DNA from 3 places in the Ensifer sp. VA4 genome. Region 3 is predicted to be linked to each of the others. Evidence: predicted binding sites of a transcription regulator. Region 3 holds the regulator's gene; each other region holds the start of a gene.
The links. The regulator LexA, encoded in region 3, represses DNA repair genes until DNA is damaged. The targets are predictions, from matches to a motif close to TGTTCNNNNTGTGTTCNG.

Region 1 (10,518 bases), on a different contig from region 3:
GGAGGGCGCAAACGAGATCGACGAAGCTTGCCCAATCTTCTCCGGTCTTCGGTGGCGCCGGGATTTCTGCGAGCGCTGCGAGCGGCTCCGGATCGGCGGCGATCGCGTCGAGGATCTTGCCCGCGGTCTGTGGGCCGATTCCGGGCAGCATCTGCAACAGACGGAAGCCGGCGACCCGGTCACGCGGGTTCTGCGCGAACCGCAAGGTTGCCAGCAGATCCTTGACATGGGCGCTGTCGAGAAACTTGAGGCCGCCGAACTTCACGAAGGGAATGTTGCGGCGGGTAAGCTCGACTTCGAGCGTGCCGCTGTGGTTGGCAGAGCGAAACAGCACTGCCTGCTGCTTCAGCGCCATGCCGACCTCACGGTTGGCAAGAACCTGCTCGACGATGTAGGCGGCCTGATCCGTTTCGTCCTTGACGGTGACAAGCTGAGGGCGCTGCTCCGACTGCCGGTCCGTCCAGAGGTTCTTGGTGAACCGCTCCCGCGCAAGCCCGATGACGCCATTGGCGGCCGCAAGAATCGGCTGGGTCGAGCGATAATTTCGATCGAGCGTGATGACGTCGGCCGGCTGCGGCGAAAACGCACTCGGGAAATCGAGGATGTTGCGGACCGTCGCGGCCCGGAAGGAATAGATCGATTGGGCGTCGTCGCCGACGACCGTCAGGCCATGGCCCTCGGGCTTGAGCGACAGCAGGATCGAGGCCTGAAGGCGGTTCGTATCCTGATATTCATCGACCAGGATATGTTCGAATCGGCTGCTGATGTCCTGCGCCAGTTCCGCATCGGAAACCATCTGCGCCCAGTAGAGAAGCAGATCGTCGTAGTCGAGCACGTTCTGCGCCTGCTTGGCCTCCACATAGCCGGCAAACAGTTCCTTCAGTTGCTGTTCCCAGCTCGTGGCCCAGGGATAGGCCGTCTTCAGCACGTCGATGATCGAGCTGTCCGAATTCACAACGCGCGAATAGATCGCAAGGCATGTGCCCTTTGTCGGAAAGCGGCTTTCCATCTTGGAGAAGCCGAGCTCGTGGCGGACGAGGTTCATGAGATCGGCGCTGTCTTCGCGATCATGGATGGTGAAATCCGGGCCGAGGCCGATCTGTTCGGCATAGATCCTGAGGATGCGCGCACCAATCCCGTGGAACGTGCCGGCCCAGGAAAGCGCATCGGTCATGACGGCGGCATTATCGCCGAGCACCTGGCGGCAGATGCGCCCGACCCGGCGCGTCATTTCCGCGGCGGCGCGGCGGGAAAAGGTCATCAGCAGGATGCGGCGCGGGTCCGCGCCATTCACGATCAGATGTCCCACCCGGTGGGCGAGCGTGTTCGTCTTGCCCGAACCGGCACCGGCGATGATCAGCAGAGGGCCGCCGACTTCGCCTTGCGGCAATCCCACACCATGCACCACCGCCTCGCGCTGGCGGTCGTTCAGTTTTTCGAGATAGGCGGCGCTCATTCGTGTCCAGGCGTTGTCAGCAAGATTCCCCAATTCCTCGCGCCGTTTCATCCCTTTGAAAGACTTCACGGATTCCGCTTCGTAGCCGCAGACTCGCCGCGCGAAGCAGATGACTCGGAACAAAAATGGAACGTATCAGCTTCGTTCGCCGCTGCAAAGCCGGCACGCCGGCTTTCACCGGTTGCGATGCAGGAGCTGAGCCGTGGACGGTGGGATTTTTGATCTCAAGAACGAGATCCCGGACTGTTGATCTCGGCATCCGGAAAGATCTGCACCTTCGGTGCACCGCACAGGCTCAACCGTTTGCGACGCTCAGATCGCCCGGGTCACGACCTGTGCCGCGACCGATACCAAAAGGGCAGCCAAAGCGACGGCCGTGCCAAAACGCACGATCTTCATGCGGCGCCCGCGTGCGCCATCCCAATCATAGCCCATCATTGCTCTCCCCTCGGCATCATGCCTGACAGGATGGTGGCTGGATTTGGTAACGGGGGCGTAAACTTATGGACGCTATTTCTGAGCGTCGATGGCGCGCCTCTGCACGCGAGGTGCTGGCCGTGGAACGTACCTCCCGCCCGCGCAATCGGGCGCGAACGGAAGGCGGTTCGCCTCGGCCGCCCGGCGGTCGGGTCGGCCGTTGGACATCGATGTTCCGGGAAGCGGGCGTCACGGCCGCGTCAGCAGCATCGAGATGCCCTGTCCGACGCCGATGCACATGGTGGCGACCGCACGCTTCGCATCTTGCGCCTCGAGCTCCAATGCCGCCGTCAGCGCCAGGCGCGCGCCGGACATGCCCAGCGGATGGCCGAGCGCGATGGCGCCGCCATTCGGATTGACGTGGGGCGCATCGTCGGCAAGCCCGAGTTGACGCATGCAGGCGAGAGCCTGCGCCGCGAAGGCCTCGTTCAGTTCGACGATATCGATGTCGCCGATGCCAAGGCCAAAGCGCTCCAGGAGCTTGCGTGTGGAAAAGACCGGGCCGATGCCCATGATGAGCGGCGCAACACCCGCGGTTGCCATCCCGTCGACCCGTGCGAGAGGCCGAAGGCCGTAGCGCTCGACGGCGCGGGCGGAGGCAACGATGAGCGCGGCCGCGCCATCGTTGACGCCGGAGGCGTTGCCGGCGGTCACCGAGCCATTGACGCGGAACGGCGTCGGCAGGCCGGCAAGCTTTTCGATCGTCGTTTCGCGCGGATGCTCGTCTCCTTCGACGAGCGTCGTCTCACCCTTGCGTCCCTTGATCGCGTAGGGAGCGATTTCGCGGGCGAACCGGCCGCTCTTTTGTGCGGCCGCGGCACGCGCCTGGCTGCGCAGCGCAAAACCATCCTGGTCGGCCCGCGAGATTGAAAACTCGGCGGCGACGTTCTCAGCCGTCTCCGGCATGGAGTCGATGCCGTAGAGGTCCTTCATGACGGGATTGACGAAGCGCCAGCCGATGGTCGTATCGTGGATTTCGGCGCTGCGCTGAAACGGGCCTTCGGCCTTCGCCATGACGAAGGGCGCGCGCGACATGCTCTCGACGCCGCCGGCGACAACGATCTCCGCCTCGCCGAGCCGGATCGCGCGGGCGGCATAGCCGACTGCATCCAGCCCGGAGCCGCAGAGCCTGTTGATCGTCGTTCCGGCAACCGTATCCGGCAATCCCGCAAGCAAGGAGGCCATGCGCGCGACATTGCGGTTGTCTTCGCCCGCCTGGTTGGCACAGCCGAGCACGACCTCGTCGACCGCTTCGGCCGGCACGGACGCAACACGCGCCAGCGCCTCGCGGATCACGTGGGCCGCTAGATCGTCCGGGCGCACGCTCGCGAGCGCGCCGCCATAACGGCCGATGGGGGTGCGGACGCCGCCGACGATATAGGCTTCACCCATGGGATTTGTCCTTGCTTTGCTCTGCGGCGAACATTGGCCCGCCCTTGTGTGCGGGAAAGCCGTAGCCGTTGATCAGCACCAGATCGATGTCACCGGGGCGTGCGGCAATGCCTTCTGCCAGCAGGGCCGTTCCCTCGTCGGCCATCGCCTTCAAAAGCCGGCTCATGATCTCGGCCGCGGTGAAATCGCGCGGCGTGATGTTCTTCACCGCTCGCGCCGCTTCGATCACCGCCGTAACCTCGGGATCGGCGGTGCGCTCGCCATCGGGATAGGCGTACCAGCCGCGCCCGCTCTTGCGGCCGAGACGTCCCGCTTCGCAGAGCCTGTCAGCGATCTCGACATAACGCGCGGCGGGGTCGCGTGTCGCCGCCTGGCGCTTGCGGCGCGCCCAGGCGATCTCGAGCCCGGCCATGTCGTTGACGGCGAAGATCCCCATCGGAAAACCATAGGCCTCGAGCGCGGCATCGATCTCCTGCGGCAGTGCCCCATCCTCCAGCATGAACTCCGCCTCGCGGCGATAGGCGGAGAAGATGCGGTTGCCGATGAAACCTTCGGTCACACCGCAAACGATCGGCAGCTTGCCGAGGCGTTTGACGAAGGCAAGGGCCGTCGCCAGCACGTCGGGCGCTGTCCTGGCGCAATCGACGACTTCGACGAGCCGCATGACGTTGGCGGGCGAGAAGAAGTGCAGGCCGACAACGCGCGAGGGATCGACTGTCGCCGCGGCAATCGCATCAGGGTCGAGGTAGCTTGTGTTGGTTGCGAGAATGGCGCTGGGGGCGACGATGCCGTCGAGCCTCTGAAACAGCTCCGTCTTGACCTTGATATCGTCGAACACCGCTTCGATGACGAGGTCGGCATTCCCGAGGTCTTCCGCTTCTGTTGTTGTCTGCAGCCGCGCGAGGCAGTCGTCGCGGCCGCCCGCCGTCAGCCGTCCGGAGCGCACGGTCCTGTCGAGGGTCTCGGTAGTGCGTGCCCGCCCGCTGGCGGCCGCTTCTTCCGTCTGCTCGAGTGCCACCACGCGATAGCCGGAGACCAGGGCGGAGACGGCGATACCGGATCCCATCAACCCCGCGCCAACCACGCCGACCGTCTCGATCGGCCTGGGCGATACCTTGTCGAGTCCCTCGACCTTGCCGGCGGCGCGCTCGGCAAAGAACACGTGCCGGAGGGCCGCGGACTCTGCTGAATCACGCAAACGCAGGAAGCTTGCCCGTTCCTCCGTCAGCCCTTGTTTCAGGTCGACTTCGCCGGCTGCCTTGACGAGGCGAACCGCCTCGGTGGGAGCCGCTTGGCCCCGGGCTTTTGCCAGGACCTTTGCTTCCGCCGCGCTGAGCGCGGCGGCGTCCGCCGAGGGAACGGCGATCATGCCGGTCCGACGGAGCGGCTTGCCGACATGTTCCTGCACAAAAGCCAGTGCAGCATCTACCGGATCGGCGGCAATGCTGTCGGCAAGGCCAAGCGTCACAGCTTCGGCCGCCTTGACGGCCCGTCCGGTACCAATGAGATCGATCGCCGCGATCATGCCGACCAGACGCGGCAGGCGCTGCGTGCCGCCGGCGCCCGGGACAAGGCCGAGTTTGACTTCGGGCAGACCGAACGATGCCTTCCCGCCGGCAACGCGGCCATGGCAGGCGAGCGCTACCTCGCAGCCGCCGCCAAGGGCCGCACCATTGACGGCCGAGACGACCGATTTGTCGAATGTCTCGATACGCTCGATCACCTCCGGAAGCGTCGGCTCGATCGGTGGTTTGCCGAACTCCCTGATATCGGCGCCACCGATGAAGGTGTTGCCGGCGCCCGCGATCACGACGCCTGCGACCGCTGGAAGATTGGCCGCATGATCGAGCGCCGCCACCAGGCCGGAGCGAACATGCGCGGAGAGTGTGTTGACGGGCGGGTTATCGATGGTGACGACGAGGACACCCGCTTCAAGGCGGGCGGAAACGCTCTCGGAAAATCGGATCTCGGCCATGTCGGCAAGCCTCAATCAGGAACGACGGCGGTGGCCTGGATCTCGATCTTGGCGCGGTCTTCGACGAGCGCCACCACCTGCATCGCGGCCATGGCCGGGAAATGCCGGCCGATGATCTCGCGATAGGCCTGGCCGATGCCGCGAAGGTTGCCGACATATTCCTGCTTGTCGGTGAAGTACCAGGTCATCGTGGTGATGTGATGCGGCTCGGCGCCGCCGGCGGCGAGCACCGCGACGACGTTCTTCAGCGTCTGGCGCACCTGCTCGACGAAATCGTCGGTCTCGAACTCGGACTGCGCGTTCCAGCCAATCTGGCCGCCGACGAAAACGGTGCGGCCCGTTGCAGCCACGCCGTTGGCATAACCGATGGGCTTTGCCCAGCCTTCAGGTTGCAGGATGGTGTGCATCGGTCGTCTCCAGATGTTGTGTCAGCGCAGCGCGGATGTCGTCCGGCCATGCCAAAGAAGCGTGATTGTCGAGCGAGGTGGCAACGACCCGCTGTTTCGCCGTCCAAAGCACGGTGTCTCTGGCCAAGACCCTATGCTCCATATCGAGCGACGACCGGCCGATACCGCGGACCGCCAGCGCAAAATCGAGCTCGTCGCCCTGGAAGCCGGGGCGAACGAAGGTGAGATCGAGGCGCACCGTCGGCACGCCGATGCGCCGCTCGTCGTTCATCGCCTTCCAGGGAAAGCCGAGCGACGCGAAGAAGTCCTCCGTCACCCCGACAAGGATGTGGAGGTAGGACGGGAAATAGGCGATCCCCGAGGGATCGCAGTCTCCGAAACGCAGCGGTCTCTTGGTCCTGAACATGGATCCGACCTCAGTTCGCGAAAGCGGCGATGCCGGTGATGGCGCGACCGAGGATCAGTGCGTGGATGTCGTGCGTGCCCTCATAGGTGTTGACCACTTCGAGGTTGACGAGATGGCGGGCCACCGGAAACTCGTCCGAAATGCCGTTGCCGCCGAGCATGTCGCGCGCGATCCTGGCGATCTCCAGCGCTTTGCCGCAGGAGTTCCGCTTGAGGATCGACGTTAACTCGACCGGCGGATTTCCCTCGTCCTTCATCCGTCCGAGGCGCAAACACCCCTGGAGACCAAGAGCAATCTCCGTCGCCATGTCCGCGAGTTTCTTCTGGATCAGCTGATTGGCGGCAAGCGGCCGGCCGAACTGCTTGCGATCGATGACGTATTGGCGTGCCGACTCGTAGCAGGACTCGGCTGCACCGAGGGCGCCCCAGGCGATGCCGAAACGGGCGGAGTTGAGGCAGGTGAAGGGGCCTTTCAGCCCAGCCACATCAGGCAGCATGTTTTCGTCCGGAACGAAGACCTCGTCCATGACGATCTGGCCGGTGATCGATGCCCGCAGACCCACCTTGCCGTGGATTGCCGGTGCGCTCAGACCCTTCCATCCCTTTTCGAGTATGAAGCCACGGATCGCGCCATCGGCGGTTTTTGCCCAGACGACGAAGACGTCGGCGATCGGGGCGTTGGAGATCCAGGTCTTGGAGCCGGAGAGCAGATAACCGCCGTCGACCTTGGCCGCTTTGGTGATCATTGACCCGGGATCGGAACCATGGTCGGGTTCCGTCAGGCCGAAGCAGCCGATCTTGGTGCCGGCAATCAGGCCAGGCAGGTATTTGCGCTTCTGGTCTTCGCTGCCGAAGGTGTAGATCGGTACGATCACCAGGGAGGACTGCACGCTCATCATCGAGCGGTAGCCGCTGTCGATGCGCTCGATCTCGCGGGCGATCAGGCCGTAGGAGACATAGTTGAGGCCGGCCCCACCATACGCCTCTGACACCATCGGCCCCAGCAGGCCGAGTTCGCCCATCTCGGCGAAGATCGACGGGTCGGTCTTTTCGTGGCGGAAGGCCTCCTGCACGCGCGGCGCCAGCCGATCTTCGGCATAGCCTTGCGCGGTGCGCCGCACCATGCGTTCTTCCTCGGTCAACTGCGCATCCAGGTTGAATGGATCCTGCCAGTCGAATGACGCCTTCGAACCATGCATGTTCGACATCCCCTTCATGATCGGCCCTTCATCAGCTCGCGGCCGATGATGAGCTTTTGAACCTCGGTCGCGCCCTCGTAGATCCTGAGCGCGCGAATCTCGCGATAGAGCCGTTCGGTGATTTCGCCGACGCGCACGCCGCGACCGCCAAAGAGCTGCAGGGCCTGGTCGATGACCCATTGCGCGTTCTCGGTCGCGGTCATCTTGGCCATCGCCGCCTCGCGCGTCGTCGGCCGCTTCCGCACGTCGCGTTGCCACGCTGTGCGGCAGGTGAGAAGTGCCGCAGTGTCGATTGCGGTCGCCATCTCGCCAAGCGTGCTTTGCGCCGTCGGCAGATCGGCAAGGGTCGCGCCGAACATCTTGCGGTTCTTTGCATGCGCCACTGCCTCGTCGAGCGCGCGGCGGGCAAAACCGATCGCCGCCGCCGCGACGGACGGGCGGAAGATGTCGAGCGTGCGCATGGCGATCTTGAAGCCTTCACCGGGGGACCCGAGAAGCTGCGAGGCCGGGATGCGGCAATTGTCGAAGCGGAGCCGAGCAAGCGGATGCGGCGCGATCGTCTCGATGCGTTCGGCGATTGTGAAGCCGGGCGTGTCGGCGAAAACCACGAAGGCGGAAATGCCGCGTGTGCCGGGCGCTTCGCCGGTGCGGGCAAAGACGGTGTAGACGTCGGCAATGCCGCCGTTCGAGATCCAGGTTTTCTCGCCATCGAGCACGAAGTGATCACCGTCGCGGCGAGCTGCACAGGCCATCGCCGCCACGTCCGATCCCGCCTCGGGCTCCGATAGGGCAAAGGCGGAAATCCACTCGCCGCGGGCGACCTTCTGCAGAACCGTCCGCTTCAGCGCCTCGGGGCCGGAAAGGCTGATCGCGCCGGTGCCGAGCCCCTGCATGGCGAAGGCGAAGTCGGCAAGGCCGTCGGTATAGGCAAGGGTCTCGCGGATGAGGCAGAGCGCGCGGCTGTCGATCTCTTCGCTCACGCCGCCGAAGGCTTTCGGCACGCAATGGCGAAGCACGCCTGCCCTGCCCAGCGCTGCGACCAGATGTTGGCAGGCTGCATCGGCATCTGCATGATCAATTCCGCCGAGGCCGCCACGGGCTACGAAGTCATCCAGCTCAGTGGCAAGCGCGCGGTGGCTGTCGTCGTAGAACGGCCAGTCGAGATGGTCGCGTGTCGGCGAGCCCAGAACCGTATCATGGGAACCCATGCTTAGTTCCCCTTGAATTCCGGCTTCGCCTTGGCGGCAAAGGCCTCGAAGGCGCGGCGGAAGTCGCCGGTCGCCATGCAGATCGCCTGAGCCTGGGCTTCCGATTCAATCAGTTGGTCGATGCCCATTGCCCATTCCTGGTCGAGCATCTTTTTCGTCATCGCATGGGCGAACCAGGGGCCGTCGGCGATGCTGCGCGCGAACTTCTGCGCCTCGCCAAGCAGCGACGGGCGTTCGTGCAGCGCGTTGTAGAAGCCCCAGGCATGTCCCTCCGTCGCGGTCATCACCCGCCCGCTGAAAAGCAGTTCTGTCGCGCGGCCCTGGCCGATGATGCGGGGAAGAATGCCACAGGCGCCCATGTCGGCACCCGCCAGCCCGACACGAGTGAAGAGAAAGGCCGTCTTTGCTTCCGGTGTGGCCACGCGGAAATCGGAAGCCATCGCCAGGATCGCCCCGGCGCCGGCGCAGATACCGTCGACCGCAGCGATGACCGGCTGGGGGCAGGCGCGGATCTGGCGCACCAATTCGCCGGTCATGCGGGTGAAATCCAGGAGATCGGGCATCGACATGCGCGTCAGCGGTTCGATGATCTCGAAGACATCGCCGCCCGAGGAGAAGTTGTCGCTGGCGCCGGTCAGCACCACGGCGCGCACGTCGCTGGCGCGGGCGAGTGACCGGAAGAGATCGCAAAGCTCCTCGTAGCTCTCGAAGGTCAGCGGGTTCTTCTTTTCCGGGCGATTGAGCGTGATTGTGGCGACCCGGCCGTCGGCATCCGTTTCGAACAGAAATTGCTTGGCCTTGTGGTCCTTGAAGGCGCGCTTCTTGGCCTGCATCGGGTTTGTCATCTTATCCTCCAAGAACTTCGCCGCCGGCGACCGCAATCGCCTGGCCGGTGATCGCCGTCGCTCTTTCCGAAACCAGCCAGGAGACCGTGTGGGCGACCTCGTCGGGCGTCACCAGGCGCCCCTGCGGGTTGGAACGGGCAAGGCTGGCACGGGCTTCCTCGCGCGAGCGACCGGTCTTTTCGCTGATCGTATCGAGCGCGCCGTCGATCAGCGGTGTGTCGGTAAAGCCGGGGCAAACGGCATTGACGGTCACGTCGGTGCGGGCAAGCTCGAGCGCCAAAGCGCGCGTCAGGCCAACGACACCATGTTTCGATGCACAATAGGCCGAAACATAGACATAGCCCGTGAGACCCGCCGTGCTTGCCACATTGACGATCCGGCCGTTTCCGGCCCGGCGCACGGAGGCAAGCGCTGCCTGCGTCACCAGAAAAACCCCGGTCAGGTTGATCGAGAGCACGCGCTGCCAGAGTGCGAGATCGGTCTTCTCGAACGGGGTCGAGGGTGCCTCGCCAGCGCAGTTGACGAGAACGGCGATCTCTCCGGCTTCAGCGATCGCGGCCGCAATGCCCTGCTCGACGGCCTCCGGGTCGGTTACATCGAAGCCGCCGTGGACAAGGGCTTGTCCGCCCGCAGCAGCGATTTCGTCCCGTACGGCTTCGAGCGGCATAGCGCGGCGTCCGGCGAGGCTGACGACATGGCCTTCGGCGGCGAGCGCCAGCGCGATCGCCTTGCCGATACCGCTGCCGGCGCCTGTGACGAGGGCGTGCCTCTTGCTCATGGCTTGCCCGCCGAACTCGCCGCACGCGCCAGGTTGTTCACATATTGCGCCCGGGCGGAGTGGTACTGCTTCGGCCAGGGCTGGCCGTCATAGCCGATCTTTGCCGCCTCATGCATGACGAAGGAGGGGTCAGCCAGATGCGGACGCGCAATCGCGCAGAGATCGGCACGGCCGGCGGCGATGATCGAATTGGCGTGGTCGGCTTCGGAGATCGCCCCGACGGCAATGGTCGGAACCTGGATCTCGTTGCGGATCTTGTCGGAAAATGGCGTCTGGAACAGCCGGCCGTAGACCGGCTTTTCTTCCTTCACCACTTGACCGGACGAGCAATCGATCATGTCGGCGCCGGCCTCCTTGAACAGACGGGCGAAGATCG
Region 2 (10,518 bases), on a different contig from region 3:
ATAGTGATTGCGCACCACGTCGGAAAGCGAAAAGCCCGCTTCCTTCAGCGCGCCTTCGATCGTCCTGAGGCAATTGCGCGCCTGCTCCTCCACCGTCTCCGGCATGGTCATGGTGGCATAGTCGTAGCCGGTCGTGCCGGAGACGAAGCACCAGTCGCCCATCGCGACGGCACGCGAATAGCCTGCCGTCTTTTCGAAGGGCGAACCCGAGGAGATCAGCTTGCGCGCCATGTTGCCCGCTTTAGGCCCAGGGGCGCGATGTGGCGGCCGACTTCTCGAAGCTATCGATGGCGGTTGCCTTTTCCAGCGTCAGGCCGATGTCGTCGAGGCCGTTGAGCAGGCAGTGGCGCTTGAACGCATCGATCTCGAACTTGATCGAGCCGCCGTCCGGGCCAGTGATTTCCTGGGATTCCAGATCGACCGAGAGGATGGCGTTGGAGCCGCGCGAGGCGTCGTCCATCAGCTTGTCGAGGTCGGCCTGGCTGACGACGATCGGCAGGATGCCGTTCTTGAAACAGTTGTTGTAGAAGATGTCGGCAAAGGACGTGGAGATCACGCAGCGGATGCCGAAGTCGAGCAGGGCCCAGGGGGCATGTTCGCGCGAGGAGCCGCAGCCGAAGTTGTCGCCGGCAACGAGGATCTTGGCGTTCTGGTAGGCGGGCTTGTTGAGCACGAAGTCCGGATTGACCGAGCCATCCTCGTTGTAGCGGGCTTCGGCGAAGAGGCCCTTGCCAAGGCCGGTGCGCTTGATCGTCTTCAGGTAATCCTTCGGAATGATCATGTCCGTGTCGATGTTGACGACGGGGAGGGGGGCTGCGACACCGGTGAGCTTGACGAATTTTTCCATAACTTCAGGCCTTCGATTTCAGAAGAATGTTGCGTAGCGTTTAGAGCAGTTCTACGCAGAAATGAAGGAAAATCTCTCCAAACACGCGTCGTCGGGCGGGTGAAAATGCCCGCCCGCCCAAAGTTCCGTCCGGTTTTCGTCCCTGGTAAGGGTCAGCCTGCCTTCACCGGGCTGTTCATCGCCCAGAGAACGCCGAAGGGATCGCGAAGCTGGCCGTAGCGGTCGCCCCAGAACATCACCTCGATCGGCATCACCACCTCGGCGCCGGCGGCAACGGCGCGGTCCCACCAGGCATCGATGTCGTCGACGGTGAGCGTCAGGGTGAAGGCCTGCGGCTTTTCGAGCGGATGGCCGTATTCCGGATAGGCATCGGCCAACATCAGCGAACTGCCGTTGACGTAGAGATGGATGTGCATCGTCCGGCCCTGCTCGTCCACCGGATGGCGGTTGACTTCCTTGGCGCCGAAAGCCCGTGTGTAGAATTCGGCCGCCTTCACAGCGCCATCGACCTGAAGATAGGGCAGAAGCCCGTTCAGGACCGGTGCCGGCTGCTTCGTTTCAGTCTGCTGCGTCTCGATGTCCATGTCGTCCTCCATTCTGTTCGAAGAGCCAGGACCGTGCTGGCCTGTCTCAAGGACGGGGATAACGCGCCTGATCCGACAGGAAGGTGGAAAAAATTTCGCAGTCTGGGGAGCCGTGGCTTTTCACAGGAAGCAATGGCCGGCGAGCCGATCATCGATCGGCCCGGGTCACCACAGCCTGTGAGGATCGATCCCGATCGCTGGGGATCAGAGGTCGATGATTGTGCCGCGGCCGTCGTTCCAGATGCGCATCTCGCGCTGGCCATGGGCGGCGCCTGCGGCGGCCGGGCGCGTGGTGGCGCGGCCTGGCTTGAGGTTCAGACGGGCGGCAATGGCGCTGCCGATCACGACGACGGCGGCGATGCCGGCCAGTGCCAGCGCCAGCGAAGCGGTCAGAACAAAGGCCGCGAACGTGATGGTCAAGGCTGCGGCCGTAAAGAGGACAGAGCGAATGCTTTGCATAATCGTCACCTTTCTGGGTGCGATGTGGTGGTTCGCAGCTGCGCTTGCAAGGGGTGGCTCTTATGAAAGGGTGCGGCGGCTCGCCTCGTCTTGCGGAACGAAGGAAAGGCGGGCACAACTGAAACATGAACAAATCGATCGAACATCACCCCGTGCGCCTGCGCCGCTCGGTGCTCTCGGTGCCGGCCGACAATGCCCGTGCACTTGCCAAGGTCGCTGAACTCGCGGCGGACGCTGCGATCTTCGATCTCGAGGATGCGGTTGCGCCCGAGCGCAAGGTGGAAGCGCGCGAGGCGCTGGTGCAGTTTCTGACAGCGAGCCGACCGGATTGCGAAATCATCATCCGCATCAATGCGATCGGCTCCGACTTCGGTCAAGGTGACCTCGCTGCGGCACTTTCTGCCAACCCGGACGCCATTTTACTGCCGAAGGTCGAAAGCCCGGCGGATATCCAGGCGGCGGCCGACTGGCTGGCCGAGAACGATGCGCCGGAGACGCTGCGTCTCTGGGCGATGATCGAGACGCCGCGCGGCGTCATCAACGCGCCTGTTATCGCCGAGGCCGGCCGCACCTTCGGCGGGCGGCTCGATTGCTTCGTCGTCGGCCTCAACGATCTGCGCAAGGAGACCGGCGTACCGGATCGTCCGGGCCGGCCCCATCTCGCCCCCTGGCTGATGCAGATCCTGCTGGCAGCGCGGGGCGGCGGGCTCGACGTCATCGACGCCGTGTTCAACGATTTCCGCGATGCGGCGGGCTTCGACGAGGAATGCCGGCAGGGCCGCGACATGGGCTATGACGGCAAGATGCTGATCCATCCGGCCCAGATCGGCCCGGCGAACGAGCGCTTCGGCGTGGAGCAGGTCGCCGTCGACGAGGCGCGCGCGATCATCGCCGCCTTCGCGGCTCCGGAAAACACCGGCAAGGGCGTCATCAATCTCAATGGACGCATGGTCGAGCGACTGCATCTCGATCAGGCCGTGACGCTTGCCGCCAAGGCGGACCTTATCGAGAAACGAAAGGCAAGATCTTGAAACTCTACCGCTTCCTGACCGGCCCCGACGACGCCTCCTTCTGCCACAAGGTGACGGCGGCGCTGAACCAGGGCTGGAGCCTGCATGGCTCGCCCACCTACGCCTTCAATGCCGACACCCAGCACATGCAGTGCGGCCAGGCGGTGGTCAAGGAGGTCGAGGGCAAGGATTATCACCCGGACATGAAGCTGTCGGAGCAGTAGTTGATACTGTCTGTCGCCCATGACGGCCCCTCACCCTGCCCTCTCTCCGCAGGCGGGGCGAGGGGACGTGCCCGGCGCGCAGCGTTGCCGAACGGAGCGTCGTCAGGAGAAATCGAGGGAGCTTGTTGAAGCGAGCGGAAGCCGCGAGTCTCCTTCGCCCCATCTTGACGGGGAGACGGTGCCGGCAGGCGGATGACGGTTTAAGAACCGAGCTTTTTGAAGTGACGCAATTCCGGACGGAAAACCGCTTCACAGTTTTCCTGGAATTGCTCTAACCGCCGACGTGCTCGACGCTGGCCTCGATCCGTTCCATGTCGTCGTCGGAAAGGCCGAAATGGTGGCCGATCTCGTGTATCAGGACATGGGTGATGATGTCGCCCAGCGTCTCCTCGTTCTCTGCCCAATAATCGATGATCGGGCGGCGATAGAGCGTGATCCGGTTGGGGAACTGGCCGGTTTCCATGGTGAAGCGTTCGCCGATGCCGCGGCCTTCGAAGAGGCCGAGCAGGTCGAAGGGCGTTTCCAGCGCCATGTCCTCGAAAACGTCGTCGCTCGGGAAGTCGGCGACCTCGATGATGAGGTCGGTCGTCAGCTGGCGGAACTCCTGCGGCAGGTGGCCATAGGCTTCCAGCGCGAGCTGTTCGAAAGTGGTAAGCGTCGGTGCGTGGCGTTCCCGCCAATCATCGGTGTGGTCAATGCTGGCCATAGGCACTCCTTGTTGCCCTCCATATAACGATTTTGCCTTTGTTTTTCGAGTGTTGAATTCCGCGGACACAGGGGCAGGAATAAATTCTTAGAATTGGCTGTTGACTCATTTGGGAAGCTCTGGAATCAATTAGAACATAACGTGAACATTTATGATGGGAGTTGACCGTCATGGCCGACAAAGCCGTGCAGCGGGAGACGGTACTTTCGCTCCGAGAGACCATAGCCAGGATCGAAAACCGTCGACTTCCGGGCGTCGTGCGTGCCGCCAAGGCGGCTGACCCCGGCGGCTTCCGTCAGCGCGAGGAAGATGAATCCGGCCGCAAGGCGCTTGCGCTCGGGGTTCCGGATCTGGACGCGCTTCTCGAAGGCGGCCTGCCGCTCGAAGGCATGACGGAAATCCGCAATGCCGAGACGCGTGATGCTGGTGCTGCCGCCGGTTTTGCCGCCGCACTCGGTGTGCTCTGCCAGCAGGCGCGCCTGGAAAAGGGCGAGACGGCAGCTCCCGTTCTCTGGATCAGCCAGTCGATGGCCTCCAACGAAGCGGGCATGCCCTATGGGCTCGGTCTGAAAGCTTACGGGCTCGATGTGCGCGGCCTCGTCTTCAGCCTGCCACGCACGGTGAAGGATGCGCTCTGGATCGCTGAAGCCGCGCTTTCCGTCCCAAGCTTCTGTGCCGTCATCCTGGAAATTCGCGGCAATCCCGCAGCCCTGGCGCTTAGTGAAAGCCGGCGCCTGCATGTCCGCTCGCGGGCGGGCCACGTTCCTCTTCTGCTCCTGCGCCAGTCCGGACACGAGGAGGCCAGCAGCGCCTTCTTTCGCCTCCTCGTCGAGCCGGCGCCGGCGCGAGAGCGCCCCCTGCCGGATGGATCGATGCTTCGCGGCAGCATCGGCCATCCCGTCTTTCACGTCATTGCCGAGAAGAGCAGGACTCCTGCACCGCTCGGCTTCTTCCTGGAGTGGAATCCCCATGACCGCCGCCTTTACCCCGTCGAGCCCCTACCAGCCGCTGCTGCGGCAGATCCAGAACCAGCGCATTCTGTCGCTCGCCTTCCCGCATCTTCCGGCCGATCGGGTCGCCCGCAAGCGCTGGGGGAACTCGTGGCTTTCCCGCGGGCGTCCTGAGCATCCGCCCGTTGTCTTCGCCGACAAGGTGAAGAGTGCGATGCGTCTCGTCGCGCTCGACGGTTATGCCGAGAAGCGTGGGTTTCACATTGGCCAAGGGGTTGCCGAGGCTCGGGCCATGTGTCCCGAGATCGACGTGCTGCCGGCCGATCCCGCCGCCGACCGGGCTCTGCTCGAGGGCCTTGCCGATTGGTGTTGCCGCTATACGCCGCTGGTCGCGCTCGATGGCGACAGTGGCCTCTTTCTCGACATCACCGGCTGCGCCCATCTTCTCGGTGGGGAAAAGGCGCTTCTCGACGATCTGCTTGCCCGCCTCTTCCATCTGGGGGTCGAGGCCCGCGCAGCGATCTCCTCTTCCGCCGGGCTTTCCTGGGCGGTGGCGCGCTTCGGGTCCGAAGGCATCATTGCCCCGGATGAGGCCACACGGGTGCTGGCGCCGCTGCCGATGGCGGCGCTCCGGCTGCCGCGGGAGACGATCGAAACGCTTGGCCGGGTCGGGCTCAAGCAGGTCGGCGACATCCTCGAAGCGCCGCGCGCGCCGCTTGCCCGCCGGTTCGGCGCGATCCTGCTTCTGCGTCTCGATCAGGCGCTCGGGCGGGAGGACGAACCTTTGTCGCCACGGCTGCCCGTCGCCGCCCTTTCGGTCGAGCGCCGTCTCGGCGAGCCGGTCCAGGGCGAAGACGATATTTTAGGCCTGACGGAAGAGTTGGCGTTGCGGCTGAAGCCGGAACTGGAAAAGCGCGGGCAAGGCGGACGGCTGTTCGAGCTTCTGCTCTTTCGCGTCGACGGTGCGGTCTTCCGCATCGCCGCCGGCACATCCTCGCCGCTCAACGAGCCGCGGCGTGTCGCCGGTCTTTTCCGCGAGCGGCTGCAGGCGGTGCATGAGGATCTCGACGCCGGCTTCGGCTTCGAAATCCTCAGGCTCTCGGTGCCGAAGAGCGAAAAATACGAGGTGATGCAGGAGGATTTTTCCGGCACGCCGGATCGCGAGCGGCCGCTGGCGGCCTTTGCCGATCGGGTCATGGCGCGGTTCGGCGCGGAGAGCCTGCTGGTCCCGGCTCTCTCGGAAAGCCATGTGCCGGAGCGGGCAGCGACTTTCCGTCCGCTCACGGATCTGGCGCTGATCGGCAAGACCGAGGAGCCGGGGGAAAACATTCCCGCGCCCCTGCTTGCCGCTGCGGCCCGGCCACAGCGGCTCTTTCCAAGCCCCGAGCCGGTGGAGGCCGTGGCCGAGGTGCCGGAGGGGCCGCCGAGAAGCTTCCGCTGGCGCCGCACGTTGCATCGCATCGCGCGCGCCGAAGGACCGGAACGGATTGCCGGCGAATGGTGGCTCGATGGCGAGCCGGCGATGGAGCGCGACTATTTCCGGGTGGAAGATGAGCGCGGCCGGCGGTTCTGGCTGTTTCGCGAGGGCCATTACGGGGCTGCCGCCCCGCCCCGCTGGTTCATGCATGGAGTCTTCGCATGAGCGGTGCCATTCCCTATTTCGAGATCGGCGCCTGGTCGAATTTCTCCTTCCTCGAAGGCGCCTCCCATCCGGGCGAGATGGTCGTTGCGGCAAGCCGCCTCGGCATTGGTGGCCTTGGCATTGCCGACCGCAATACGGTGGCAGGCGTGGTGCGCGCTCATGCGCAGGCCAAGGTGGAGAAATATGCCTTCCAGCCCGGTGCGCGGCTCTCCTTTGCCGAAGATCTGCCTGACGTGCTTGCCTATCCCTTAAATCGCCGCGGCTGGGGCAATCTCTGCCGGATGCTGAGCGCCGGAAACCTGCGCGCCAAAAAGGGCACCTGCACACTCTACGAAGCCGATCTCGTCGAATGGGGCGAGGACCTCTTGCTTGCCGTGCTGCCCGATCCGGTGATCGGCGCGCCGGAGGCAACCCTGCTTGCCGATTTCCTCAAGCGGCTGAAACCGCATTTTGCCGATCGGCTCTATCTGGCGCTGGTGCCGCGTTATGACGGCTTCGACCAGCTTGCCTTTGCCGGACTTGCGACCATCGCCCGCCATGCGGCGGTGAAGCCCGTCGCCACCAACAGTCCGCTGTTCCATGCCGCCGCCCGGCGGCCGCTCGCCGATGTCGTCACCGCCATCCGTGAGCATGTGACCATTGCCACGGCCGGCTACCGGCTGCATGCCAATGCCGAACGGCATCTGAAGACACCTGAGGAAATGACGCGCATCTTCCGCGACTACCCGGAAGCGATCGCCAATACCGGGCATTTCTTTGGGAGATTGAAGTTCTCGCTGTCTGAACTCGAATATCAATATCCGGACGAGAGCATTCCGGGCGAGACGCCGACTGAGACCTTGCGGCGGCTGACGATGGAGGGCGCGCGCGAGCGGTATCCTGAAGGTATTCCGGAGAAGGTTTCAACGCAGATCGAGTACGAGCTCGAGCTGATCGCGGGCAAACGCTACGAGCCCTATTTCCTGACGGTGCGCAATATCATGCAGTTTGCGCGCAGCGTTCCTATCCTGTGTCAGGGCCGCGGGTCGGCGGCAAACTCCACCGTCTGCTATTGCCTGGGCATTACCGAGGTCGATCCATGTGAGACCACCCTGCTCTTCGATCGCTTCCTTTCGACCGAGCGTGACGAGCCGCCGGACATCGACGTCGATTTCGAGCATGAGAAGCGGGAAGAGGTGATCCAGCACATCTACCGCACCTACGGCAAGGAACATGCGGGGCTGACGGCCGCCGTCATCAGCTATCGGGCGCGCTCGGCCGGCCGCGAGACCGCCAAGGCCTTCGGCTTTTCCGAGGACGTGCAGTCGGCGCTCGCCGGCTCGGTCTGGGGCTGGTCGGTCGCCGATCTTTCCGAGCGTGAGGCGCAGGCTGCCGGTCTCGATACGAAGGACCCGACGACGGTGAAGGTGCTCGATTATGCCACCGAACTGATGAGCTTCCCGCGCCATCTCTCCCAGCATGTCGGTGGTTTCGTCATCACCCGCGACCGGCTCGACGAGGTGGTGCCGATCATGAACACGGCAATGCCCGATCGCTACATGATCGAGTGGGACAAGGACGACCTCGACACGCTGAAGATCCTGAAGATCGACGTGCTGGCGCTCGGTATGCTCACCTGCATCGCCCGGGCCTTCGCGCTGCTCGACCGGCATTACGGCGAGAAGAGAACGCTGCATCAGCTCTTCAAGGACGACCAGAAGGACGTCTACGACATGATCTGCCGGGCCGATACGATCGGTGTCTTCCAGATCGAAAGCCGGGCGCAGATGAGCATGCTGCCGCGGCTGAAACCGCGCGTCTTCTATGATCTCGTCATCGAGGTGGCGATCGTCCGGCCCGGGCCGATCCAGGGCAACATGGTGCATCCCTATCTGAAGCGGCGGGAACAGCATGCTTTGAAGATTCCCATCGAATATCCGAGCCCCGAACTAAAGGTGGTTCTGGAGCGAACGCTCGGCGTGCCGCTCTTCCAGGAGCAGGCGATGCAGATCGCCATCACGGCCGCCGGTTTCTCGCCCAGCGAGGCTGATCGGCTACGGCGCGCCATGGCGACCTTCAAGCGCACCGGCACCATCCATACCTTCCACGAGAAGATGATCGAAGGCATGGTCAAGAATGGCTATGACAGGGATTTTGCCGAGCGTTGTTTCAAGCAGATCGAAGGTTTCGGCGAATACGGTTTTCCCGAAAGCCATGCCGCGTCCTTCGCGCTCCTGGTCTATGTCTCCTCCTGGCTCAAGACCTATTATCCCGATGTTTTCTGCGCGGCGCTCCTGAACTCGCAGCCGATGGGGTTCTATGCGCCCGGGCAATTGGTGCGCGATGCAAGGGAGCATGGTGTCCGGGTACGGCCCGTCGATATCAACCATTCGGTCTGGGATGCCGATCTTGAAGAAGGAAGCCTCAATCGCGGCGCCATAGAGCCGCGCCATCGCGAGATGGAGGACGTGATCAAGACGGACAAGGCCATGCGCCTCGGCTTCAACTCGATCAAGGGCCTGAACCAAAAGGAGATGGAGGATAAGCTCGTTGCCAACCGCGGCGCCGGCTACCGGACAGTCCGCGATCTCTGGCTGCGCTCCGGCCTCTCCCGCTCCGCGCTCGAAAGGCTTGCGGACGCGGATGCCTTCCGCTCGATCGGGCTCGATCGGCGCAAGGCGCTCTGGGCGGTAAAGGCCTTGGACGAAAAGAGTGCCGCCGAACGGTTGCCGCTCTTCGACCGGGCGGCGAAGGAAGAGTTGCGGCCGGAACCGGCGATGATCCTGCCGGAGATGCTGCCGGGCGAGCAGGTCATCAACGACTATCGCTATCTCTCCTTCTCGCTCAAGGCGCATCCGGTCTCCTTCCTGCGGGCGGCGCTTTCCGAGCAGGGCATCGTCACCAGCCGCACGCTTGCGACGGCCCCGGTCGGACGGCGGATAACGGTCGCCGGGCTGGTGCTCGTCCGCCAGCGCCCGGGCTCCGCCAAGGGCGTGATCTTCATGACGATCGAGGACGAGACCGGCGTCGCCAATGCGATCGTCTGGCCGAAGGTGTTCGCGACCTATCGGCCGGTGGTCATGGGGGCGCGCCTCGTCAAGATCCGCGGCCGGCTGCAGCGCGAAAGCAGCGTCATCCATGTGGTCGCCGAACACATCGAGGACATCACGCCGATGCTGGGATTGCTGCGTGCAGAGGTGAGACGGTTCGGCGCGAACGACCGTGCCGATGAAACGCTGAGACCGACCGGCGACGCGCGCGAGAAGAAAGCGCAGGGCGATCTACGCTTGGCGAGGGCGCGGCGTTCCGGCAGCAGTCCGGAGCAGACGACGGCCGAGGTGGCGGACGTGATGCCGAAGGGGCGCAATTTCCATTGAGGACAGGGCTCGGATCCCGGCCGCCGCACAGGGCAGCCGGATGGGCTTTCCGATAAAATGGGCAGGTCATCTGACGCGCGGATCGGGACGGTCCGCATCACCATTCGGCAAAGGCTACAGTCGGCGCGCTCGACGAAAGCGGTCTGATAGTGTGTAAAAATGTCGCAGTCGGCGTGCGGCAAGATCGACTTAAGGTCTGCAAGAATAGTCGTTCATATTTCTCTAAAATTTTGAAAAGACGAAGCTTTTTATAAAGTTTAGAGTCGTTCTAATCGACCTGCAACTTCCGCTCGCGGAGTTTTTAGTTGACACTAAATGTCCTGTTTTGCTTTAAGCGCTGACACAGGGCGTTGCGTACGACAGGCGAGACGAAATGCTGGTTTGCAGCTGCAATTTCATCACGGAAAAAGAGATCGAAGACACGATTGTCGGCCTCCTCGACGAGGACTGTTGGCAGCTGATCGTGCCGGCGAAAGTCTATCACGCGATGGAAAAACGCGGCCGTTGCTGCGGCTGCTTCCCGAATGTCGTCGACATCATCATCCGCACCACCGAGCAATATCACGCGCACCGCGACTCGACGGACGCCGAGATATTTGATTTCATGACCCGCCTCAGACAATTCCACGAAGAGAACCGGAGGGCGGACATTGAAAGGCGACAAAAAGGTCATCGAGCAGCTTAACGAAGCGCTTTATCTCGAACTCGGTGCCGTCAACCAATACTGGCTGCATTACCGC
Region 3 (10,518 bases):
ACCTCCGTGCCAGCCGTCACCGGTGCGCGCAAGGGCCACCTGTAGACGATCCGTGCAGTCAGCCGTTCCGGGTTGTCGACGGGCAACAGCACGTCGACGGGACCGCCGGCCACCAGCGGGACGTGAGACGCATCGCCGCCATAGACGGCCGCTTCGCCAATCGCTTCCCCATCGGCAAAAATCCGCTTCTTTTCGAAGGCAGTCATGGCCCAATCGAGCACCCTGCGGCTCTCCTCGATGCGCTCCTTGTCGGTTTCGAGACCACCCATGGCGAGATAGACCCGGCGGTCGCCGCGCTGCAGCGAGGCGGCGAGCGAGAAGCCGAAGCCTTCGGCAAAACCGGTCGCCAGGCCGTCCACGCCGATATTGGCCGAGATCAGCGGGTTCTTGTTGCGCTGCAGGATCTTGTTCCACTCGAACTCCGGCTGCGAATAGAGCCGGTAGAGATCCGGATGGGCCTCATGGAGATGCCGAATGAGCGTTACCAGTTCGCTCATCGTGATCTGGTTGCCGGGATCAGGCAGCCCCGTGGCGTTGCGGAACGTCGCAACCGGCATGCCGAGCTCGCGAGCGCGCGCCGTCATGCGCTCGGCAAAGGCGCCCTCATTGCCGGTCATGCCCTCGGCAAGGATGATGCAGGCATCGTTGGCGAGCTGCACCGCCACGCCCTGCAGAAGGTCGGCAACGCGGATGCGGGATTTCAATGCGGCAAACATCGTCGAGGTGCCGGACGGGGCACCACCGGTACGCCAGGCGTGCTCGGACACGTCGAAGGTGGTTTCGGCGGAAAGCTCACCCTTGACGAGAGCCTCGGCCACGACTTCCATCGTCATCAATTTGGCGAGCGATGCCGGCGGAATCGGTTGGTTTTCGGCGCGCGAGAAAAGCACGGTGCCGGTTTCGGCATCGACCAGCAGGATCTGTTTTGCCTTGGTATCGAAGGCAGGCGCCGGTGTCTGCGCGAGTACGGCACCAGCAAACAATGCCACGCCGAAAAACACCGCCGAAAACATCTTCATGCGCATGGGAAACTCCGGTTTCCCCTTGGCCATAGCAGCGTGGTCATTTTGGCACAACGCCGCTTACGGTTATCGGACAGAACCGCTTGCTTTCTGGCGCTTCGCGTAATCGACAATCACCTGGGGGGTAAGCTGCTTCTTGTCGACCATGATCGCTTCAAACGGCGATTCGGCGTCGCTGACGCGAACTTCGTAATAGGCGGCCGCATAGGCCATGTTGCCGTCGGGCATCGGGATGAATTCCGGCCGCTCACGCGGGATCGGGCCGATCTCCGGGAGCACCACGAACTCGTTCAGCGACTCTGGCTGAGCGAACTGCGGCACGGGCGCGGCAAGTGCCGTCACCGGTTCGCCGACGTCAAGCGAAGCCTTTGCGGGAACGGTGAGCGTGCCGAGGCTCTGATTGCGGAACGGCTCGTTCGACGCAACCATCACGCCGGTTGCGATCTGGCCTTCCGGCATCACGCTCGGGCCCCGTTCGCCCTTCTGGACATAGGAAGCCATCAGATAGGGCATGTCGTTGCCTTCAAGCGGCGCGCGGCCGACATATTGTACGCGCACTTTCGCGCTGCCCTTGCGCTTGATGTCGAGCATGTCGGCCGTCTTCGAGGAAACGTCGATGATGCGGCCGTATTCATAGGGGCCACGGTCGTTGACGCGCACGATCACCGACGCGCCATTTTCCATATTGGTGACGCGCGCATAGCTCGGCAGCGGGAATGTCGGGTGCGCGGCGGACAGGTGCGCCTTGTCGTAGACCTCGCCGTTGGCAGTCAGGCGGCCGTGAAACGCCGAGCCATACCAGGAGGCGACACCGGTCTTGTTGTAGCCGAAGTCCTCCTTCGGCTGATACCACTTGCCCTTGACTTGATAGGCCTTGCCGACCTGGTAACGTCCGCCGCCCTTCGGAATACTGTTTCCAGTCGCAACGCGCGGGCTCGCCTTCACGCCATAAACGGATTCGGCGAAGTATTCCTTGCTGCGCGACTTGGACTTCTTGATGCTCGACGTGGATCCGCAGGCCGCAAGCGTTACGCACAGCATGGGGACTGCCGCAAGGCGCAGTCCCTTGACCAGATATGCCGCATTTTTACTGGATGTCATCTGTCCCACAACATCGATCGAATAAGCCGTACTCGAAACCTTCCGCTCATGCCCCCAGCGGAAATCTCGGCGTCCCGAAACGGAACAGTCGATCAAACATGACAGCAACACGGCAAAAATGCGAACTCATCCACAGATCAACGCCGGATTTCATGCGTTATGGTTTACAGATGGTTACCGGCAGAGCGGGCCCGCGCTCTAATACCGGGCCACCGAGAAAATCCTTCGGCGATGCATCTTAAATCTTGCAAAGCGACGGAGCTTCGCGCAATAACGCCGTGCCCGAAAGCCGTTAGCTGCCGGCTTCAGGCAAGGACAGGTGGCCGAGTGGTTTAAGGCTCTGGTCTTGAAAACCAGCGTACGGGAAACCGTACCGTGGGTTCGAATCCCACCCTGTCCGCCATTCCCCCTTGGAAATACGCTGACGCCGCCCCCCTTGCCGCAGCGCGCCGCTGCTGCAAAGCCCTGCGGCCTTTGCGCGTCGGGCACGTGACGTAAAACAGCCACAGCTTACACTCAAAGAGCTGTTGAACACGTCAGAGTGATCGCCAGGCTTGCTGGACACCGGAACGAAAGCGCGGTTCACATCGTTAACCGCCCCGTAGTCCCACCCTTGCATCAAAGTGGACGATCACCGTGCTCGCCGCCCTCCTCCTCGCTTCGATAGTCGCATCGCCCAATATGCCTGACATCAAGCTCAGCGCCGCCACGGTTGACGAACTGCAGACCGATTTCGAAACCGCCGTTCCCTGCCATCAGATCGACGGACGCAAAGTGTGGAAGGGCGCGATTGCGTTCTACATCCAGTCGTTCGTCTATGACGGCGACACAGCTGTTGCGACCGATGCGGCGGACGCCGTGCTTCCCGAAGACAACACCCCCGAGACGGTGAAGGAATTCGAAGACGCCTGCTCCAGCACGCAGCCGGCCTAAAGCGAAGAGCGTTCGGATGAACGCACGTCGCTTTAGTACCTTCCGCTTACAGCGATTCCACCTGAACACCGGATCAGCTCGCCTGCTCCACGAAAACGATCACGAATCGTTCGAATCAACCTCACGGTCTCGCCATGCGCCACGCCGCAGGCCCTATTTCGCGCACTCAAACCCGCTTTGCTCCCGTAAAAGTGACCGATTGATACGCGCAGACGCGTCAATTGCCTGAATTCACGGAATTTTAGGCACTTGCAGAACACATATGGAACAGATAGTGTCTGTTCTTGATTTGTTTCACGCTTCTGGAGCGACGTGCCATGCTGACCCGCAAGCAACAGGAATTGCTTCTGTTCATTCACGAACGCATGAAGGAGTCGGGCGTCCCGCCATCATTCGATGAAATGAAGGATGCGCTCGAGCTGGCGTCGAAATCCGGCATCCACCGCTTGATCACGGCGCTCGAAGAACGCGGGTTCATTCGCCGTCTGCCGAACCGGGCCCGTGCGCTCGAGGTCATCAAGCTCCCGGAAGCCTACGCATCCATCCAGCAGCAGCAGCCGCGCCGCGGCTTCTCCCCGAGCGTGATCGAGGGAAGCCTCGGCAAACCGGCAGCACCTCCCCCTGCTGCACTGCCAAAGCCGGCGCCAGCGGCTGAAAACGCTTCGGTGTCCGTGCCGGTCATGGGCCGCATCGCTGCAGGTGTGCCGATCTCGGCCATCCAGAACAACACGCATGACATCACCGTTCCGCTCGACATGCTCGGCAACGGCGAACACTACGCCCTCGAAGTCAAGGGCGACTCGATGATCGAAGCCGGCATCTTCGACGGCGACACGGTGATCATCCGCAATGGCAACACGGCCAATCCCGGCGATATTGTCGTGGCGCTCGTGGACGATGAGGAAGCGACGCTGAAGCGCTTCCGGCGCAAGGGCGCGTCGATTGCGCTCGAAGCCGCCAATCCCGCCTACGAGACACGGATTTTCGGACCCGATCGGGTGAAGATCCAGGGCAAGCTCGTCGGACTGATCCGCCGCTACCACTGACATCCGGACAAGATCTGGAACGGCAGCTCCTTTCGCTGCCCAATATCTTCTCCGGGACATCGGCGGCGTCTGCGTATCTTGTATAGGGTCCGGCAAACGGCCTGGGAGGTTTGGCTCCCAGTCGAGTTGGAGCGCCGCCTGTCACTCTCGGATGGCGTCGTATATGACGGCTTCGGGTCTATGGCGCGGAAAACCGCAGGCAATCCGTCGCCTTCACTGGCTTCTTGGCGCATCGTGGGCGTTTATAGCCCGGCCAGCGATTGGGCTATGATGCTCGACGGGCATCCTTCTTCTCGACGAGCAGCAGTACCGTCGGGTTTACGTCCTCGCCAGTTCTCGGGAATCTCGGACCACTACAGCGGTTGCATGGCTCGCCTGCTTTAGTGCCGAGGCCATCTTCACCAACGCCCAGCAATCACAGTCTGACCGGAGGTCGAGGGCTTTCTGGCCCACAAGTGGGGGCTGACCGGGAATCTCAGCGCAGGGCACCCGTATAAGAGTTCTCCGGCCTAAAATGAGGGCCACGCCTCGCGTATCTCGTACGGAGCTTCAAGAACGGCTGTTCGATGCATCGGTAGCTGAGTGCTGCGATCGGCAGGAACAGCACAAAAGCCAGCAGGGAACACAGAAGCGAAAGCCCAAAGGGCAGAAGACCAAGATACTGCGTCACCATTTTTGCAGCGGGGCCATAGTACCAAAAGTGAAGCAGGTAGATCGAATAGGAGACCGTGCCTACGAAGGAAATCGAGGCCGATAGCCGTTTAGGCAAACTCAATTTCGATCCGTCGTAGGCGGCGATCATCACGGCGTAGAACGCGGCCTCGGCGGCGGGAAGATAGATCCATACGGGCGATGCTTGAGGCCCATAGAAACCGCCGCTGATGTTGAACCAGTGGTAGAAGGTGACGAACGCCATGGCGACCGCAAGGACTGCCAAGGGCCGCACGCGTTCACCTCGGAAGAGATACCAGACATATATCCCGGCAACGAACTGGTCGAAGTGACCGATGATTGTCCAGTACGCGGTTGGATGGATTTCCCAGCCGGTTATAAACAGGCTCAGGCGCAACACGACCGCCGTAAAGATCAGGATCAAGGCCACCAATCGCCGCAGGAAGAGAATTGCGGGAAGGATCAGATAGAAGTGCCATTCTACGGCGATGCTCCAAGCACCGTTCGGCCACCTTGGAAGTATGCTTCCAAGCGCGATCTGTGTCGCGACTGCTTGAACCGAGGATCCGTTGGCAATCCAGGCTGCCGCCTGCAGCAGCAGTGCGACCGTCAACAAAGGCAGCAGACGAAGGGCTCGGTTCCACAGGAAGCTCTTATAGTCGATCTGCCTGCCGTCCAGCAGCTTGGCGAACAGGTACCCGCTCAGCGTCATGAATAGCGAAACGCCCGTATGGCCTTCCTCAAGCAATGAGAGCAGCGGCAAGGCCGGGACGTAATTTACTGGGACCCCGCCGGCATGGATGAAGTGCCAAGTGAACACCATGAAGGCGGCGAATGCTCGCACGTGATCCAGCTTTTCAAAGTATTGCTCTGAAGACGATTGCACTCGTCCGCCCCGCTCCGAATGTCTCATGGATCAGCACGGCGTGGTAATCCGTCCGTCGGCACCGTAGTCGACTGATGTTATAAGCCTGCGAGGCGCCCAGCCGGATTTGCGTCTTTTGTAGGCGCGCTCATAGGCGCGTCGGGCTGCGTCGATGAGACTATGCTGGATGCGAACGAAACGGCTCAAATCGCGGGCTTTTTCGCGTCCGTTGAAGAGTGCGACAATCACGATTCCGTCTGATGAGCGAGCGACCACTGCCCGTGTTCCGTTCAGCGCTCCTGTATGCGCGATATCGGTCTCGGTTCCGCGCTGCCATATCCACCATCCGAGGCCGAAGGACTGTTCAGAAAACTCGCCTGGTACAGGAGTGGCAATCTCGGTATCACGGATGGCGCGCGACGCGAAACGGTAGAGGTCTTCGGCTGTCGACGTCCAGCCGGCAGACGGGTTGAAGTGCGTCCTGGCCGCGTCCATGCCGACAACGTGATGACGGACCTCCGCGGGTGCTTCGCTAATGAGGCCCGTTCTCTTGAGGCCCAGGCGGTTCAGGACGCGCGTTTGGACAAACCGTTCGTAAGACATCCCGCTGATCTTGGCGACGATCAGGCCAAGCCAGCAGGGGCCGAAGTCTGTGTATTCCGCTTCCTCGCCGGGGTCGCTATCCAAGGGGCGCTTTTGGCGCTCAAGAACGACCGGTAAACAGGCCTCAGCCGGCGCGAACGTTTCCTTGTCGGCCGCGACCAGATCGAAATGCTGACGCCACCCCAAGCCGGAAGTATGTTGCAACAGGTGGCGAACCGTGATGTTGCTGAAGCGGGGATCTTCGGCCTTGGCGACGGATGGGAAGATGCTTTGGAGTGTATCGTCAAGCCTCAGTTGGCCATCATCTATCAACGTCAGTACTGCTTCTGCAGTGATGAGCTTTGAGATGCTGGCTATTTGAAACGTCATGTTGTCTTGCATGGGACGCCCGGTCGCATGATCAGCAACGCCAAAGCTCAGCAGTCGCGGCTTCTCTCCAGCTTTACCGAATGCGACGACCGCGCCGGGTATTCCCTCGCGATCCAGGAACCATTTGACGGTTTCGGTAATCGAATGCGGCTTGGCCCAGAACATGGCCTCAGTCACGCTGGGCCAGACAACACCATAGCCGAACACAATGCCAATGCCGGCCACGAACACGGCGATGCGGCGCAACCATTTCGAATGCATTCGATCCTCCCCTCACGCCAGAGGTAACGAATGCGATGGTTGCGGCCAATTCTCTTGGAAAAGGAAGTGTGCGGCAACTGGCGGCAGCGCGAAGGCCCACGCACCAAAAGCCCCCACCGAGGTGTACCGCATCCTGTAAATCTTCATCGATTCCCCCACAACCGTGAGGCCTTAGGGTCGCATAGCGCACGTTTTAGTCAATGATAAAATAAGGTAACAAAAAGGTTGGGCTGAACCCGGCCGCCCCTCCAAGCCCTCATGGCTCCGACAGGCCGCTGTGGGCGCTATGACAGCCTTCCAGGCGGCAACGTCCAGATGACATCGCCGCCGAGATCATGAGGACCGGCGAGGCGCCGTGTTCCTGTCCTCCGGCCACAATCGAGGGAGTCCATCTCAAGGCCGGATACATGATGCGCTACGACGTGTTTGTCGGTGGCGAGGATGGAGATCCAGTTTTCACGCACGCGCAGTTGGTAAGTGGGTTTCTGGCTCCGGATTCGCCGTGATCATGTCGCATTCCATGTCGCGTGAATTCGCCGTCGCCTCGTGGAAATGCTTGGCACGCAAGGGAATCCCGTTGCAACATGACGCGACATGGAAGCAGGCAAATCCCCGCTTCACCACGACGGCAGCCTATTGAATTCGTTGGTGAAAATGTTTGGAGGCCTCGCCCGGAATTGAACCGGGGTACAAGGATTTGCAGTCCTCTGCGTCACCACTCCGCCACGAGGCCTCACGGCTCGGATAACCGAGCGTTGGCGCGGATTTAGAATGATTGCAGAAAAACCGCAAGAGGCATTTTCCGAAAAACGCGCCGTCGATTTGTAAGATCGGCACTTTCCACAGAGCGATCGAGAAGCTCGGCCGATTGTATACCGGATTGGCCTCAGCACCAGGGAGTAGCGTGGCCCGTCCACGGGCGCACCAGCCCTTCGGAGACGAGCACGCGCCCGATGGACTGGTCGCCGCGGGTGACCAGTCGCAGCTTTTCGCCGGGCTTGGCATCCGGGCGACCGCTCGCCGCTTCCAGCTTGAAGTCACCCGCATTCAGCAGTTCGCGCAAGCGCTGCTTGGCGTAGAAGCCGCGCGAACGTTCCTTGTCGCAGCTTGCCTGGCGGATGCGCGGTGCGTCGACGTCTGCCACGCGGATCGTTTCGCCGCGGTACAGGAAGGTGGCGCCGTCGATCACGCAATTGTCGTTGCGAATCCCGCAAAAATAGAACTGATCCGTGCGGATGGATGCCGTCTTCACTTCCTCGTTCGGCCGCACCGCGGGTGTCGGCGCCTTTGCGCCGACGTCAACGGACGGCACCGGCGCGGCAAGTGCGACTCTCGTCACCGGATTCGGTTTCTGCTTCTCGGCTTGCTGAGCAGGACGCTCGTCCGTTTTCTGCGCGACGCGAACAGACTTCGGCTTCGATTCATGCCACGACGTGAATGCCAGCACGTCCGATGCCACCGGCCAGTGTTTCAGTTCGGCACGGTGATCATAGGCGACCACGCCGCCGACGGTCAGCGCCGCGGCCAGATACCACGGTGCCATACCGCCTTGTTTACCCCTGCTCCGACCGGAATTCCGGCTTCGACGTTTCGTAGTGCCTTTGGCCATGCGTCCCCATCCTGATTCGCGACCGCATTATGCGTTTGATGGGTTGCCGAAAAGTTTTCGGCGGCCTCCCTCAACAAGGGGCTCGCTGGGCCGGTGTGAATCAGACCGTCGGGAAGTGGAAGTGCTCTGGCCGGTTGCGATCCGGATCGATCAAACATTTCGCGATCCATAGAAATAGTAGGCAGCAGCTCTCGGTTCACGAGCCGTTGGAGGAATTCGCGCGTCCGCGCCAGCGTGCCCACCAGACAGCCAAGCGACGACGGCGGCGGCGAACGGATGGGATATCGTGCGAAAGGACGATGAGGCCCAGCGGTATCATCCAGAAGCCGAGCACCGGCAGAAAGCCGAGTAAGCCGCAGAACACCAGGAGCGAGCCCAACAGGATACGCAGCAGCGGCGATTGCGGCAGGGTGATGCGCCATTTGCCGAGCACGATCTGGCGCGTCTGCGGATCAATCCCGAAATGCGTCTGCTTCCTGTTTTTATTCATCATTCGCTATCCGGCGTCTTTTCCCACAATTGGGGACTTCTCCACAGCCTCGCAACCGAACTTGTCATTTTTTTTGAAAAAACCGCTTGGCAAATCAGAAAAGCATGCGTATTAGCAGCCTCACTTCTGAAGCGCACAGCGAAACAGCGGCGCGGATGATCCCTGGTAGCTCAGCGGTAGAGCACTCGACTGTTAATCGATAGGTCGCCGGTTCGAATCCGGCCCGGGGAGCCAGTTTCAAAAAGAGCCGTTTGCAGAAATGCGAATGGCTCTTTTTCATTTTGCACCTGTGTTCCCCGGGTGATCAATCCCCTTCTACACGGTAGGCCTGGGTTCATCATGGTTCTCTCGGCACGCTTGTGATCTCGCGGATGATAAGTTGCGAGCCTTGGCGGCCGAGGCGCCCCTAACGCCTCCAGCGCATGGTGCAACCACATTGCTGCGCCGCCCCCAGTGGGGCCGTCGCCGCGTTCGTCCAGCTTCCGAATAGAGCGCGCAAGGCGCAGATCCTTGCGGAACCAGACGATGATCGGCGCTGCCTTTTGTCATAGGTGTCGGCCTGCGCATGATCAACGCCTTCGGCTTCGGTATCGATTGCGCCGGACACTCGGCGAATGGCGCGAGCGCTTCTGGTCCGTCTGGAACCGGATTGAGCCGTTGGGCTTCGACCTGCGTTTCAAGTGGCTATGGGAGTTCTATTTCTACTATTGCGAAGCCGGCTTCCGCGCCCGCAACATCACCCTTCGCCAGATCGTGTTCAAATAGGAACGCGTATGGCGCATCTTTACCGCGTCACGCGCAGCGCTTAAGAGGCGGTCGATCCAATTCTCTTTTGAAGGTTCCGCATGCGTCTTGCATGGTTTTTCCTCGCGCTCGCCATCGCGACCGAAGTGGTGGGCCTGACGGTAATGAAGGCCGCCTCATCGAGCGGCTCTTATCTCGGCCACATCGTCATGTATGTCTCGATCGCCCTCTCCTACGTCTTCCTGGCCAAGGCCGTGAAGACGATCTCCGTCGGCGTCGCCTATGCGATCTGGGAAGGTTCGGGTGTCGCGATCATCACGCTGGTCTCGGTATTCGTCTTCGGCCATGTGCTGACCGGCCGCGAGATGCTGGGGCTTTCGATGGCGATCGTCGGCATATTGCTCGTCAATGCCGGCCAGCGTCACGACGAGGACGAAGCCGCGACGGAAGGAGCAGCCAGTGAGCGCGCCTAGCATCTACTTCGCGCTGGCCGTGATGGCGGGCATTCTCGATGTTGCCGCGAACCTCGCCTCGACGAAATCGGAGGGCTTTGCCCGCCGCGGTTGGGGGGCCCTCTCCATTCTGCTGGTGCTTGCCGCCTTCGCGCTCCTTGCCGAAGCGGTCAAGGGCATGGAGCTTGCGATCGCCTACGCCGTCCTCGGCGCGACCGGAATCTTCGGCACGGCCATCTGCGGACGGCTGCTCTTCGGACAGAAGTTGAAGCCGATCGGCTGGGCCGGGCTCGCACTCATCTTCGGCGCCGTGCTGGTGCTTCACACCGCCTGACGCCGACGCTCGCCGGA

Region 1: AC0C6X_RS14310 (ATP-dependent helicase) is a predicted target of LexA. The motif match lies at 1,572-1,589, and genes of this name have one in related genera.
Region 2: AC0C6X_RS08455 (ImuA family protein) is a predicted target of LexA. The motif match lies at 3,961-3,978, and genes of this name have one in related genera.

What each region holds. Positions count from the first base shown of each region.
Region 1 is NZ_JBVQPO010000007.1:210,344-220,861, forward strand. It holds gene AC0C6X_RS14310 (ATP-dependent helicase) at 1-1,456, opposite strand, end outside; gene AC0C6X_RS14315 (hypothetical protein) at 1,769-1,891, opposite strand; gene pcaF (3-oxoadipyl-CoA thiolase) at 2,123-3,325, opposite strand; gene AC0C6X_RS14325 (3-hydroxyacyl-CoA dehydrogenase NAD-binding domain-containing protein) at 3,318-5,300, opposite strand; gene AC0C6X_RS14330 (RidA family protein) at 5,312-5,707, opposite strand; gene AC0C6X_RS14335 (acyl-CoA thioesterase) at 5,685-6,113, opposite strand; gene AC0C6X_RS14340 (acyl-CoA dehydrogenase) at 6,124-7,311, opposite strand; gene AC0C6X_RS14345 (acyl-CoA dehydrogenase family protein) at 7,326-8,519, opposite strand; gene AC0C6X_RS14350 (enoyl-CoA hydratase family protein) at 8,522-9,364, opposite strand; gene AC0C6X_RS14355 (SDR family NAD(P)-dependent oxidoreductase) at 9,366-10,142, opposite strand; gene AC0C6X_RS14360 (bifunctional salicylyl-CoA 5-hydroxylase/oxidoreductase) at 10,139-10,518, opposite strand, start outside.
Region 2 is NZ_JBVQPO010000004.1:265,660-276,177, forward strand. It holds gene AC0C6X_RS08420 (RidA family protein) at 1-231, opposite strand, end outside; gene leuD (3-isopropylmalate dehydratase small subunit) at 242-847, opposite strand; gene AC0C6X_RS08430 (VOC family protein) at 1,000-1,431, opposite strand; gene AC0C6X_RS08435 (hypothetical protein) at 1,636-1,890, opposite strand; gene AC0C6X_RS08440 (HpcH/HpaI aldolase/citrate lyase family protein) at 2,016-2,921, shown strand; gene AC0C6X_RS08445 (DUF1737 domain-containing protein) at 2,918-3,124, shown strand; gene AC0C6X_RS08450 (metallopeptidase family protein) at 3,396-3,830, opposite strand; gene AC0C6X_RS08455 (ImuA family protein) at 4,001-4,954, shown strand; gene AC0C6X_RS08460 (Y-family DNA polymerase) at 4,869-6,422, shown strand; gene AC0C6X_RS08465 (error-prone DNA polymerase) at 6,419-9,778, shown strand; gene AC0C6X_RS08470 ((2Fe-2S)-binding protein) at 10,116-10,463, shown strand; gene bfr (bacterioferritin) at 10,429-10,518, shown strand, end outside.
Region 3 is NZ_JBVQPO010000006.1:311,898-322,415, forward strand. It holds gene AC0C6X_RS12875 (D-alanyl-D-alanine carboxypeptidase family protein) at 1-1,025, opposite strand, end outside; gene AC0C6X_RS12880 (septal ring lytic transglycosylase RlpA family protein) at 1,089-2,123, opposite strand; tRNA gene AC0C6X_RS12885 (tRNA-Ser) at 2,437-2,526, shown strand; gene AC0C6X_RS12890 (hypothetical protein) at 2,760-3,056, shown strand; gene lexA (transcriptional repressor LexA) at 3,374-4,102, shown strand; gene AC0C6X_RS12900 (acyltransferase family protein) at 4,578-5,660, opposite strand; gene AC0C6X_RS12905 (serine hydrolase domain-containing protein) at 5,691-6,872, opposite strand; tRNA gene AC0C6X_RS12910 (tRNA-Cys) at 7,532-7,605, opposite strand; gene AC0C6X_RS12915 (thermonuclease family protein) at 7,759-8,415, opposite strand; gene AC0C6X_RS12920 (hypothetical protein) at 8,678-8,971, opposite strand; tRNA gene AC0C6X_RS12925 (tRNA-Asn) at 9,131-9,205, shown strand; partial or broken gene AC0C6X_RS12930 (class I SAM-dependent methyltransferase) at 9,546-9,736, shown strand; gene AC0C6X_RS12935 (SMR family transporter) at 9,817-10,188, shown strand; gene AC0C6X_RS12940 (SMR family transporter) at 10,175-10,501, shown strand; gene AC0C6X_RS12945 (SDR family NAD(P)-dependent oxidoreductase) at 10,489-10,518, opposite strand, start outside.